DNA from 2 places in the Pseudoalteromonas sp. SS15 genome. Region 2 is predicted to be linked to the other one. Evidence: riboswitches for the same ligand, from Rfam matches in the RefSeq annotation. Region 2 holds a riboswitch; the other holds the start of a gene.
What was found. A riboswitch is a leader RNA that binds a small molecule or an ion and turns the genes downstream of it on or off. The one in region 2 is predicted to bind lysine.
Positions count from the first base shown of each region.

Region 1: another riboswitch for lysine. It lies ahead of dapA (4-hydroxy-tetrahydrodipicolinate synthase); the one in region 2 lies ahead of lysC (lysine-sensitive aspartokinase 3).

Region 1 is NZ_JBMMUD010000007.1:52,104-58,270, reverse strand. Features, by position in the region: gene AAEU28_RS15085 (phospholipase A) at 1-128, opposite strand, end outside; gene AAEU28_RS15080 (succinylglutamate desuccinylase/aspartoacylase family protein) at 309-1,421, opposite strand; gene AAEU28_RS15075 (PLP-dependent decarboxylase) at 1,430-2,635, opposite strand; gene AAEU28_RS15070 (2,3,4,5-tetrahydropyridine-2,6-dicarboxylate N-succinyltransferase) at 2,635-3,375, opposite strand; gene dapA (4-hydroxy-tetrahydrodipicolinate synthase) at 3,387-4,271, opposite strand; lysine riboswitch at 4,386-4,578, opposite strand; gene AAEU28_RS15060 (hypothetical protein) at 4,775-5,395, opposite strand; gene AAEU28_RS15055 (TraB/GumN family protein) at 5,535-6,167, opposite strand, start outside.
Region 2 is NZ_JBMMUD010000001.1:55,413-61,579, forward strand. Features, by position in the region: gene AAEU28_RS00255 (hypothetical protein) at 1-80, opposite strand, end outside; gene nhaD (sodium:proton antiporter NhaD) at 230-1,477, shown strand; lysine riboswitch at 1,608-1,781, shown strand; gene lysC (lysine-sensitive aspartokinase 3) at 1,863-3,209, shown strand; gene AAEU28_RS00270 (hypothetical protein) at 3,253-3,570, opposite strand; gene AAEU28_RS00275 (sodium-dependent transporter) at 3,748-5,070, shown strand; gene AAEU28_RS00280 (DUF642 domain-containing protein) at 5,701-6,167, opposite strand, start outside.

The DNA.
Region 1 (6,167 bases), on a different contig from region 2:
TTTATTAGTTCATTGATGACACATTGTTTAACGAGATCGATTTCATCTTCTTCCACTGGTGTTTCTGTGGCAAAAACCAGCAATGGAAAAGTAAATAAAATACTCAAAGATGTGAGTAGGTAGCGCATGGTTGCCTCTTTGTATGCTCCTTTAACAAAATGAGTATACATGAGATGCATGAAGTTAGCGTGAATAAACGAATTGGGTTGTAAATGAAAAACAAGAAAAAGGCGGGCGGCATAAGCCGCCATACCTTAGTAAGCGACACTCAATAAAAGGTGCTTACTCTCACGCAATAAGGTGAAGCCTTACAGCTCGAAATAGTTTGTGAAGAATTTATAGAGTTCAGTGCCTTGATTCACGCTGGCCGAAGCAAAATGCAAAATGGTGATGGCATCTGTATCTAACGTGATTTCATGTAATGGCTTTTCTGATAAGTATTGTTCCATGCGTAAAATCTTCGCAATGGTGTCACCGGCTTTTATATGACTGCCTAGTTCGGCGTTGTACTCGACCATGCCACCCATAGGGGCATAAAACGCCAAATAGTCATCAAGCATACAGGCATAGCGGGTAATAGGCTTAGGCGTAAACTCAGCACCGATAAACGCTTTTTTGTGGTTTAGGTAACTTAAAATACTTTCGGCATCGAGTTTGGCTTCGGTTAAATCGATTTTCTCTTGTGAGCCAAGTTCAACGGTGAAAGCTTCAACCCATACAGGAATGTTGCGACCTTGCGCTTTGTAGGCTTCGCTTAATTGCCACCAAGGGCAAAAAGTCGCTTCGTCCATCGCGCCATCAAATTCATTGGGGATCAACAGCACGTGCTCAATGTCAAAGTAGCTCGCACTGGCTTTCGCATATTCCGGACAGTATAAATGCTTTGCCGAGATCGGACCGGTGTGAAGATCTAACACAATGTCAGCTTCATGTGCTAAACGCTGCAAGGTTACTGCGATCCGTTTGCCGGTATTCACGCGATAAGCGGGTTGATCTAGAAACGCTTGGGTCTGATCAACAAGCAGAGCGCGGAACTTTGCTTTGATCTCATCTTCTGGCGAGTCTAAATGTTTGCTTACAAATGACTCGATCAACTTGCTGTGATCGTGATACATGCGGTTCCAGTTGGTGCCGGTGATCGGATCAAAACGACCTAAAGTAAATTCGCCCGACTTTTGATTACAACCGATCGGATTCGCATAAGGCACTAAAGTGATGTCTGAAGCCAGTGTTTGTGTTTTTAGCTGCTCAAGCAATTGGTAAATAACGGCATTACCTTGCACTTCTGCACCATGCATATTGGCTTGAATATACACTTTTGGGCCACTGCCATTGCCTTGTAAACGATACACAGGAATGGTCAAAGGTAAGCCGTTGGCAATTTCGCCAACTTGAATGTGTTCTTGAGTAATTGTATTCATGGGTTCATCTACACTAAATAACTTGCGGCGTTTTGGCTCTCACGCACGCAGACAACTTGGCCTTGCTCAATCACGTATTCAGCAGGCAATTCATGACATAAAAAGAACGGCATACTTTCGGTATACCCATAAGCACCACATTGACTGAATACCACCCAGTCGTGCTCGTTAATATCTTCAGGTAGTGAGTGCTTACCCAAACTGTCGAGTGCGGTACATAGTGGGCCATGTACTAGGAAATCTTGTGATGGTGCACTAGATTGGCGTAACAATTCACCCGGAAATGCTTGGTTTGTCACAGCAGGGCGTAACACATGATTGATACCGCCCGCGACAATCAGTTGGTGCTCACCATAGTTAAGCTTTTGCTCAACCACAGGGTTAACGTAGTGGCCGATTTCACCTACCGCATAACGGCCTAGCTCCATCCACAGTTCTTCAACCCCAGCCGCGGCTTTAATGGTTGCCAGTGCATCGACTAACTTTGGCCAAGCGAGGCGATCAGCATCGGTTGTGTAAGGAATACCTAAACCGCCGCCTAAATCTAAAATTTGACATGTAAAGCCAAGTTGCTCAGCTAAATTGGTCAGTGGCGCGACCATTTGTGACCAAAGTTCAGCGAGTTTTTCGGTGCTGAGCATATTGCCCCATTGGAAAATATGCAGGCCAACGAAATTAAGCGCAGGGTAGTCTTGAATGCTCAGCTGTTGCCACTCTTCAAGCCCTAAACCAAATGGCGTTAAGCTGTCACCACCAAGCGGGTTCTTTTCGCCATCGGGCCAGCGCAATTGCACACGCAGTAGAATGCGCAACTGCACCTGATGTTCTGTCGCAGCTTGGTTTAACCAAGCCACTTGATTCAAACTTTCTGCCACAAAGGTGCGCACACCTTGTGACAAAAAGTGTTGGAGCTGCTTTTTAGATTTAGCAGGTCCGGTGTTGAGCACACGGTTAGCAGCCACGCCTTGACGCAATACTTGGTCAAGTTCGCCACTGCTTGCTACGTCAAAGTCAAAGCCCGCTTTATCTAAGGTTTGGATCACCTTAGAAAGAGGGTTGGCTTTAACGGCATACCATAACTTCACCACAGATTGCACTGTCAGTGGTTTTAAATGCGCGTATAACGCATCTAGGTCATAGACAAAAAACGGTGTGTCGTTCTGCTCACTGATCGCAGTGATATGCTGACGTAGCTGTGTGCTCAAAAAGCTCATTAGCGTAATACCTCTTCAAGGATTAAAGACGCATCGCTTTGCTCATCGCGGTATTTAACAATTAACGCACATGACATGCTTAAGCCCTGCTCGCGGCCCCATGCACTTGAAGATGGACGAGAACCCGGAATAACAATCGCATTCTCAGGAATTGGCTCGCCTTTTTCTAATACGCGCTCGTTCACACAGTCATAAACAGGAATGGTTGCAGATAAACGGACACCTGGTGCAAGTACAGCCCCTTTCTTAACAACTACACCTTCAACGATCACACAGCCAGCACCGATGAACGCATCATCTTCGATAACCACTGGGCTGGCGCCAACAGGCTCTAATACACCGCCTAGTTGCACAGCTGCACTTAGGTGCACGTTTTTACCTACTTGTGCGCATGAGCCAACTAGCGCATGGCTGTCTACCATAGTACCTTCATCGATGAATGCACCGATGTTTACATACGCTGGTGGCATAATGATTGTGCCAGATGCCACATAGGCGCCGCGACGCACACTTGAGCCACCTGGTACCATACGTACGTTTTGTTCTGCATTGAAACCTTGTGGTGCTAAGTTATCTTTATCTACAAAGCCACCTGGGAATTCAACGTTCGTGCCGTTTCTGAATGCTTCTAAAATGCCTTGTTTTACTTCTACGTTGGCGTGCCAGTTGCCTTGCTCGTCTTGAGTTGCCGCACGTACGCTACCGTTTTCTAAATTGTTTAATAGTTCTAACCAGCTCATGTTTTACTGCCTTAATTCCAAGATAAAATTGTGTCGTTTGCACGCTCAATCGCTGCATTACATTGCAGTTCTAGGTGCGTAAGAGGAGGACGAAGATTCGGTGTTGCCAGAGTTCCTTGTTGGTGCATGAGCACTTTGACAGGAATTGGGTTGGCGACACTAAACAAGCTATTTACGGCTTGCGTCCAAGTGGTGAATAAGTTCGGATAAGTACCTGCTAAAGAGCGGCGCACGAATTCAGCGGTTTGCGCTGGCCAGGCATTGGCTGCAACCGAAACTAGGCCTTTTGCGCCTGCCTGAGCAAAGTAAGGGATCAACCCATCGTCGCCACTGTAAATGGCCAGCTCAGGGGCAGCTTCACGGAATTGCTCAAACTTACTGATGTCACCGCTGGCTTCTTTTAACGCCCATAAGTTGTCGTGGTGTGCGAGGTTTTTGAGCACTTGTGGTGACACTTCGACGGCACTGCGACCCGGTACGTTGTAAAGCATACAAGGTAAGTCAGTGGCGTTAAGTAATGCATCAAACCACTGAGTCTGACCAATTACACCCGGTTTGGCATAAAGCGGTGAACCAAGTAGGTAAGCGTGAATAGGGTGCTGATTGCAAAACTCAACCCAAGCTAATTGTTCTTGTAAGTTGATACCACCTACCGCAACCATAAGGGGTACGTTAGGGGTCAAGTTACAAACAAATTCAACAATCGCTTGTTGTTCAGGCAGCGTAAGTGCTAAGCCTTCACCTGTGCTACCAAGCAATAAGATGCCATTACCAGCTTGTTCTTGCTGGCGAACGAGTACTGTGAGTGTGTCAAAATCAACTTGGTCTTGCGCGTCAAAAGGCGTAACCAAAGCCGTCCATAACGGATAGTTGGATAAATCGTGTTGTGATTTCATCTCTACCGAACTTATATCATGTTCGGAGTAAGGAGGGTGTCCACACTTCGAACAATTAAAATTCGAAGAGCAATGGACTTAAAAAAGATAAGGCAAACTGGCCTTATTTATTCTAAGACCAGAAGCTCTCCACCAAAATTCTTGCGTCTTGCGCAATTGGTGACAGTCGCTGGGATTCAGCCCAGTCGCCCGAAGTAAACGTCTAGCAAATACGCTTGCTTCTCGGCGTTAATTCCCCTCGCTACGGCATCAATGGAGTTTGCTCTCCTCAACCGCGCTACCTGAATAACGCACCTCTTCCAGCCCTGGCAGCCGAGACAATGCTCCACTGCGCTCAAATAGGGTGAGGCGGCATTGAAACATTTTAGCCGTCTAGGTGTCAAGCAAAGTGGATTAAAAAATCATCTCTTTAAAACCTGAGGTTATAAACATGGGTGTAAAAGAGATCAAAAAGCCCGGTGCAAGACCGGGCAAAGGGAGTTTGTTAATTTAAGAGACGTGGCTTAGTGGCGCACTTTGATATTGCCTACACCCACTTCAACTTCTAAGTTATATTGGCCAGAGCCGAAGTATTCTGTTTGTGAGCTGACCATTTTCTTATGAGATTGAGCTTTGCCCGCAAAGCCAGATAGACTCGTTTTACCTACACCGGATTCAAGGTTAACTTGTTTGAAGTCATCAATGGCTGTGTCGATACGCACTTTGCCCACACCAACTTCAACATCCGCAGTATTTTCAAGTGCTTGTATTTCAATTTTACCGACACCGACTTCAACATCTAGACGCATACTTTTAGGTACTTTGACCTCCCAAGTTTGCTCTAAATTATCATCATCAATAGACAGTGATAACTCTTGGCGTTGACGCGAAGATTTTAGCTGTACTGTGCTTAAATCGACTTTATCAGTAAACCAGCCATCATTATCTTTTGGCTCTAAACGAATGGTGACTTGGATTTGATCGCCATCGTAGCTCGTCATTTCTAGGCTGCCGACTGGAAAATCAATTTCTAATTCTGTGCTGTTTTCAAGATTAAATGATTGCTCAATTGTTCTAGAATCTTCGGCCCAAACTGGCGCAGAAATAACAGCAGAGGTTAAAGCAGCTAATAATAATTTTTTCATCGTCGTCACCCTGATTGATGTTGTTTAATAAGTTAGACGACAGGTGGGTTGAAAAAGGTTTAAAAGAATTTAAAAAATTTTTAAGGCAACAGCGAAAAGAAATGCGATTGCCTTAGCGGTAGCTTTTTAACTGGCTGATTTATAAGCGAGTTACATTAAAGCCTTGTGCTTTTAATTGAGTGATTAAGCCATGCTTTTCAGGTAAGTGAAGGGCACCCACAGCAATAAATAACGACTCTTTTGTTAATCTTGGAGCTAATTGCTCAACCCAATTATTATTACGCTGAGTCAGCATTACCTCTTCACTGAACTTACCATAGTCTGAATCATCAAAGCTAAGTTGGTAATACTTGTTTAAGGTGTCCATATCGCCTTTTTTCCAGGCATTAACCAAATCTAGAAAGTAGTGTTCAACATCTTTTAATTGCGCAAGCGTAGTGCTTATCATCAAGTCGCTTTTTACGCCTAGTGAGCTCAGCATTTCAAGTTGTTGCTCTAAAGTTTCTAACTCGCCGATAGGTTTATTGTGCTTTTTAGCATGGGCAATGACCTGTTTGTCGATCCCATAGTCTTCTAGGTAGCCCAGGTTTTGATACTCAATCTGCATCATAGTGACCATCACAGCCCAAGGTGCTAGGTTTTCAAAAAGCGCAATATTGATCTGTTTTGCTGCAAAATATTGCTTTAATGCTTCGAAGTGCTCGGTGCTTATTTCATCTTTTAACGTTCTACCGTGCGGTAAAGTCATAAAAGGAATGGAGCGTTTTTGTAT
Region 2 (6,167 bases):
ATTTTGAAACGTTTAAACAAAAGCTCAATGACTGACCAGTGTTCAGTGAGCGTATTTAAAACTTTCTTCGCTGGGATCATATTTTTCCACTTTGTGTCTTTTTTGTGAAAAAAGACCGTATTTTATACTTATATTGATAGCTTACATGTACCTGAAATGCTAGAATCTGCGCCGACTTACGTTACCCCACCATTTTTGTTAATTTTTAAACACAGGTTGTTTACGCATTATGGTTACTACTATAATCCTAACACTGATAGCGATAGCTTTTGTGCTCATCGTTATAGAGGATATAATCCATGTAAACAAGGCCAAAACTACACTTTTTTTTGGTACTTTATGTTGGATTATCGCCTTTATCTCTCCGATACATGGTCAAAGCCCAGAAAATGTACAACATGAGCTAAACCACAACATATTAGAGATAGCAACCTTGTGGCTATTTTTAATGGCCACCATGACTTTCGTCGCTTATCTAAACTCTAAAGGCTTTATACAAAATATCGTGCACCGTGTCATGCCATCACAAATCAGTGAACGTAAACTCATGTTCCTGGTGGGCATTGCCGCTTTTGTATTTTCGTCAATTTCAGACAATATTACAGCAACGCTTATTTCATTAGCTGTTGTTATGTCGTTGAAATTAGACCCTAAGAAGCTTATTAAATATGCAACTTTAATCATATTTAGTGTCAACTCAGGGGGAGTATCATTGATCACAGGCGATGTGACAACACTTATGATATTTCTTGCCGATAAAGTAACCATTCCAGACTTATTATTGCTTGTAGCTCCAGCTATTGTGAGTGTAATAGTGTTGGCTACATTGCTGTCATTTGGTATGAATGAAACGATTGTGTTTGAAAAAGAACAAACACGTCGCATTGAGAAAACGGATGTGACAATAGCGTGTATTTTTGCATTAACGGTATTTTCTACTTTATTCTTGAGTGTTGAGTATCAAGTTCCACCTTTGTTAACCATGTTATTTGGTTTGTCACTGATGTTCTTAGTTGCTCAGTTCTTAATGCGTAAAAAAGACGTAAACCGCAAAATTATCGACTACATTCGCGAGATAGAATACGACACGTTACTTTTCTTCGTCGGTATCTTACTGGTCGTTGGCGCATTGAAAGAAGTGGGTTTCTTGGTTAAATTCACTCAGTTGTATGACTATCTAAAACCCGAGTATGCGAATTACATTGTTGGTATTATGTCTGCAGCAGTAGATAACGTGCCTTTAACTGCGGCGCTTTTAAAAGCCGATATCACTATGTCTACACAGCAGTGGCTAATGTTTACCTATGCAACGGGTGTTGGTGGTTCAATGCTAATAATCGGCTCTGCTGCGGGTATAATTGCGATGAACAAGGTTAAAGCACTGACATTTGTGAGCTACTTACGTATGTTCTTTTATCTACTTATAGCTTATTCAGTAGGGTATGTAGGTGCTTATTACGCAGGCATGATGATTTAGAAGCGTTAAGTACAAATTTGTTAAAACAGTACTTGACACCTAGACGTCTAAAAGTTACTTTTTAAAAACCCGCACAAACTTGCTTTTGCGCGGGTTTTATTTTGCCTAAGTTCAGCTTAGATTACGCAAAATAAACAGAAGAGGCGCGAAACTTAGGTAGCTGGTTTGAGGTGACGTATACCGATGACAGTCAGTGAGGGAAGTGTTCGCCGAGAAGAATATCAGTACGTCGCTGCTATTTTTCGGTTTACGAGGCTGAATCCTCGGAACTGTCACCGATTTATGGTGGAGAGCTTCTGGCAATGAGCATATCAAATCTATCCGTATATTCTTGCCGAGTTCTCCTTATTGATGTTGAACACACAGTGTTCATAAAGGAGATAAAATGACTTCCCAGTTCACAGTTGCTAAGTTTGGTGGTACAAGTGTCGCCAATTTTGAAGCAATGCATCGCTGTGCACAAATTATTCATGATGATAATCAAGTACGTATTGTAGTAGTGAGTGCCAGTGCTGGTGTTACTAATCACCTAGTGACATTAACTCAGCAAAAAGCTGATTTAGCAGAGCGTAAAACCCTTGTTAAAGCTGTACTTGATATCCAGGACGCCATTTTAGAAAAACTGACACTAGATGCAGACTTAGCAACCGGCTTTTCTCAAACAATTATCGAGTTTGAGCAACTGGCTGAACTCCCTGCGTTAAGCGCACAGCAGTGTGATGAAATGCTTAGTTTTGGTGAGCGCTTATCATCTTTTTTATTTACTCAAGTGTTACGTAACCTAGGTGTTGCTGCTGACAGGTTTGATGTACGCCAAGTACTTAAAACTGATAACCAATTTGGTAAAGCAACGCCTGACGTGAGTGCAACTGCAAACGCAGCAGAGCAGCATTTAATGCCACAACTTGCAGACAAAGTGCTAGTCACCCAAGGTTTTATTGGCAGTGATACGTATGGTCAGACAACAACGCTAGGTCGAGGTGGTTCAGATTATAGTGCTGCGTTACTGGCTGAAGCGATAGGTGCACAAAGTGTACAGATATGGACTGATGTTGTAGGCATATTCAGCACAGATCCTCGTTTATGTAAAAAAGCGTCACCGATTGCACGATTGAGCTTTGATGAAGCGGCTGAGATGGCCACTTTTGGTGCAAAGGTATTACACCCAGCAACCATTTTACCAGCTAGTCGCAGTGGTATTGCAGTCTTTGTTGGTTCTAGCCGCGAACCTCAAGCTGGCGGTACTTGGATTGAAAAAGAAACTGAATCAAAAGCTGGGATCAGAGCTGTTACACAACGTAAGAATCAGATTCTTTTAACATTAAAGAGCCCAGAAATGTTATTAGCAAGTGGTTTTTTAGCGCGAATTTTTACTATTTTAAGTAAATATAATATCTCGGTAGATTTGGTAACCACTTCTGAGATCAGTGTTGCCATCACACTTGATAATGCATTGAGTTCATCTAGACCTGAACTTGATCAAGCGTGTTTAGAAGAGCTGAGTGAATTCTGTCATGTAACTGTAGAAACAAATCTGACATTGGTTGCCCTGATAGGTTCTGAGATCCAGCTTCGTCAACACGAAGTGAATTTTATGAATGTACTTAAAGACTTCAATATTCGATTAATTTGCCATGGCGCTAGTAAACACAATTTGTGTTTCTTAGTTGAGCAAAGTGAATCAGATAAGGTTGTTCAATCAATTCATGCGCAACTTTTAGAAGCTTGCTGATAACCTGCTTACAATTTAAAAGCATTATGATCGGTCATTCTGTTCAACTTTGACCGATTTTTTGTTTATACATGCCATAGCCAATTATCACAAATACTATAGAGATTGCTATACATTGCTCGATTAATGTAATTGATGATTCATTCTCAATGAAACGTAACGTATCGTTGACTATAAATACATTAACTACAGAAAGGTTGCTTGCGAGCAAAAAGCACATTGGCGCACTTTGACTGTAACTCACGCAAACAATTAGCCCAATTAGAGTGATGAAATAACCGAATACCGACATTGCGCCCGGCACAAAAGCGGGGAGTAAAGAAAGTAAAGCGAGTCTATGCCCTAATTTTGGTAATAACATTGCGAATTCCTTGTGAGTGGATCTGGCGAAAATCAGATTACAGAAGATTTTCTTCACTATGCAAATTTATTTAGCCTTATTACTAATAGCTTGTAGTAATTAAACGCAGTCTATTAGCAAAATCAGCTAAGTTGCGTATAATCGTCACTTAACAATAATAAACATATAGATGTATAAATGGCTCAATTGCGTGATGGCTTTCAAAGTCGCTTAGGCTTTGTTTTGGCAGCAGCTGGTGCTGCTGTAGGGCTTGGAAATATTTGGGGCTTTCCCACCCAAGCTGCAAACCATGGTGGTGGTGCATTCTTATTAGTGTACTTTGTGGTTATATTTCTCTTGGCATTACCAGCTTTGTACACTGAGTTGTATATAGGTCACCAAGCACAATCTAATCCAGTTAAAGCACTTAAACAAGCATGGCAGGATAGCAACCCTAAAGTGGGCGCTACAGCAGGTTATGTAGGCCTATGTGGTGCCATTGTGATGTTAAGTTTTTATTCGATCGTTGCTGGTTGGATGCTGGCCTTTTCACTTGAGCCACTTGCAAGGCTATTAGAACTAGATGAATTCGCAACATTCTTAAAAGGTGATTCAACATTGCGGAATTTCATTTTCACCCCGCTTATGTTGTTGCTTACTGCCAGTATCATTTTGCAAGGTGTTAAGTCTGGTATAGAGGCATGGTCTAGAAGATTAATGCCTTTATTATTGTTATTACTTGTAGGTTTAATCGGCTATATGGCAACGCTTGACGGTGCTATAGAAGGCTTTAAGGCTTATTTAGTACCAGATTTTTCAAAAGTAACAGATCCTGATTTGGTTATTGCTGCTATGGGTCAAGCTTTCTTCTCACTTTCATTAGGGGTTGGCTGCATGATGATCTATGGCTCGTATTTAAAACCAAATGAAAATTTACCTAAATTAACAGCAAGTGTTGCCTTGCTTGATACTGGTGTTGCTTTTCTTGCAGGTTTATTAATCATTCCTGCAATATTTGTTGCACAGCAAAGTGGCGTTGAGGTTTTTCAAGATGGTAAGTTGATCGGGGAAGGGCGCTTGATTTTTGCTGTTTTGCCAGAGCTATTTATAAACATGGGGCAAATTGGCTTATTTGTAGGTCTAACCTTTTTCGTACTTATGTCTATTGCTTCATTAACTTCTACAATATCTTCTACTGAAATACCCGTTTCTTTTTTAGTAGAAAACCATGGTTTGAAACGAAAAAGTGCCACAATTTGGGTAACTCTAGTGATTATGTTGGTTTCAACGACGATTATACTTAATTTTGAATGGCTATTTGGTTTAATTATCAGTGTCTTCACACAATATCAATTACCTTTAATGGGACTGTTCTACTTTTTGACAGTCGGCTGGATGTGGCAAAGAGGCAATAAGCTTTTAGAAGCAAGTAGCGGTTTTCATTATTACTTTGCGCAATATGTTCGCTTTGTATGCCCGGTATTAATGACCGCGGTGTTTGTGAATGTAGCTTTGAAATAGGCAATATGATCAAGCAAAGCCAAGCTAGTTTGTATTAAGTAGAAAGCACTTACACATTAAAAATTTATAATTTAGCCCTGACATTTGTTGGGGCTTTTTTATGTTTATTAATTTATTTAAAAACCAATTAAGAATATAAAGAGCATTCCTAAATCGCCTAAGCTGTGAATAACAAATTAAATGACAGCGGCTAATCTCAATTAAAACGGCTTGTACTTACACAAAAAACTGATGTGTAAATTCGCCTTGTTTTCTAAAGATTATAGTCTGATGGTGTGGATTTTTTAAGCAATGTTTCAGGGGTTATTTCAAACAGACTGAGGTTGAAACTTATCCAAGTTTAGAGGAATTTAAACTGCTGTGAGCAGAGCCAAAAGTAATAGGCTTCTTAGTGGAACTGAAATTAAAGCTGCGAACTGTAGTTTATTAATCTTCGAGGGTAATCAGGGCTTTTGTGCATAATCTCTAAATTTTTTACTGCTCGATAGGTAGGGTATCAAAAGAAGTTATAAGAGAGCACTAATGTTTATCGATAACGTAAAATGAAGCGTGCTAAATGATTAAGTCAGTTTAAGATAAATTTGGCGCAAAAAAATAGCCAGTGAAAACTGGCTATTTTCTGATGAATATTTAGTTGCAGTAGTTGTCTACAAACGTTAGGTCATTAATGTGTTCAGGTGCATCCATGACATAGGTTGCAACCGCTGTTTGTGGGTTTACACTGTAAATTTTAGCGTTCTCTCCAGACACTCGACCTGATACGTATAGCGTACCGTTATCAGAAATTGCCAAGCCAGACGCCCAATTAATACCGTGATGACCGATTAATGTCAGCGCCATAGTACTGTCATCAATCGTGTAAAGTGACTTGCCAGTTAACACATAAAGCGTGTTGTTGTCTGCAGAGTAGGCAACATCACCGTGTGAGAATGTGTCACCTGAAAAACGCATTTTACCTAAAACTGTTTTCTCGCCAGTTTGTAAGTCGTAGTCGTACATATATGTTTTGCTGGTAGCACGCAGAGATTGACCGTCAGCTGTAACTGCAGAACGATAGATAGGCCATGAAGTGGCATCAGCTTCAGCAGTTTGAGTAC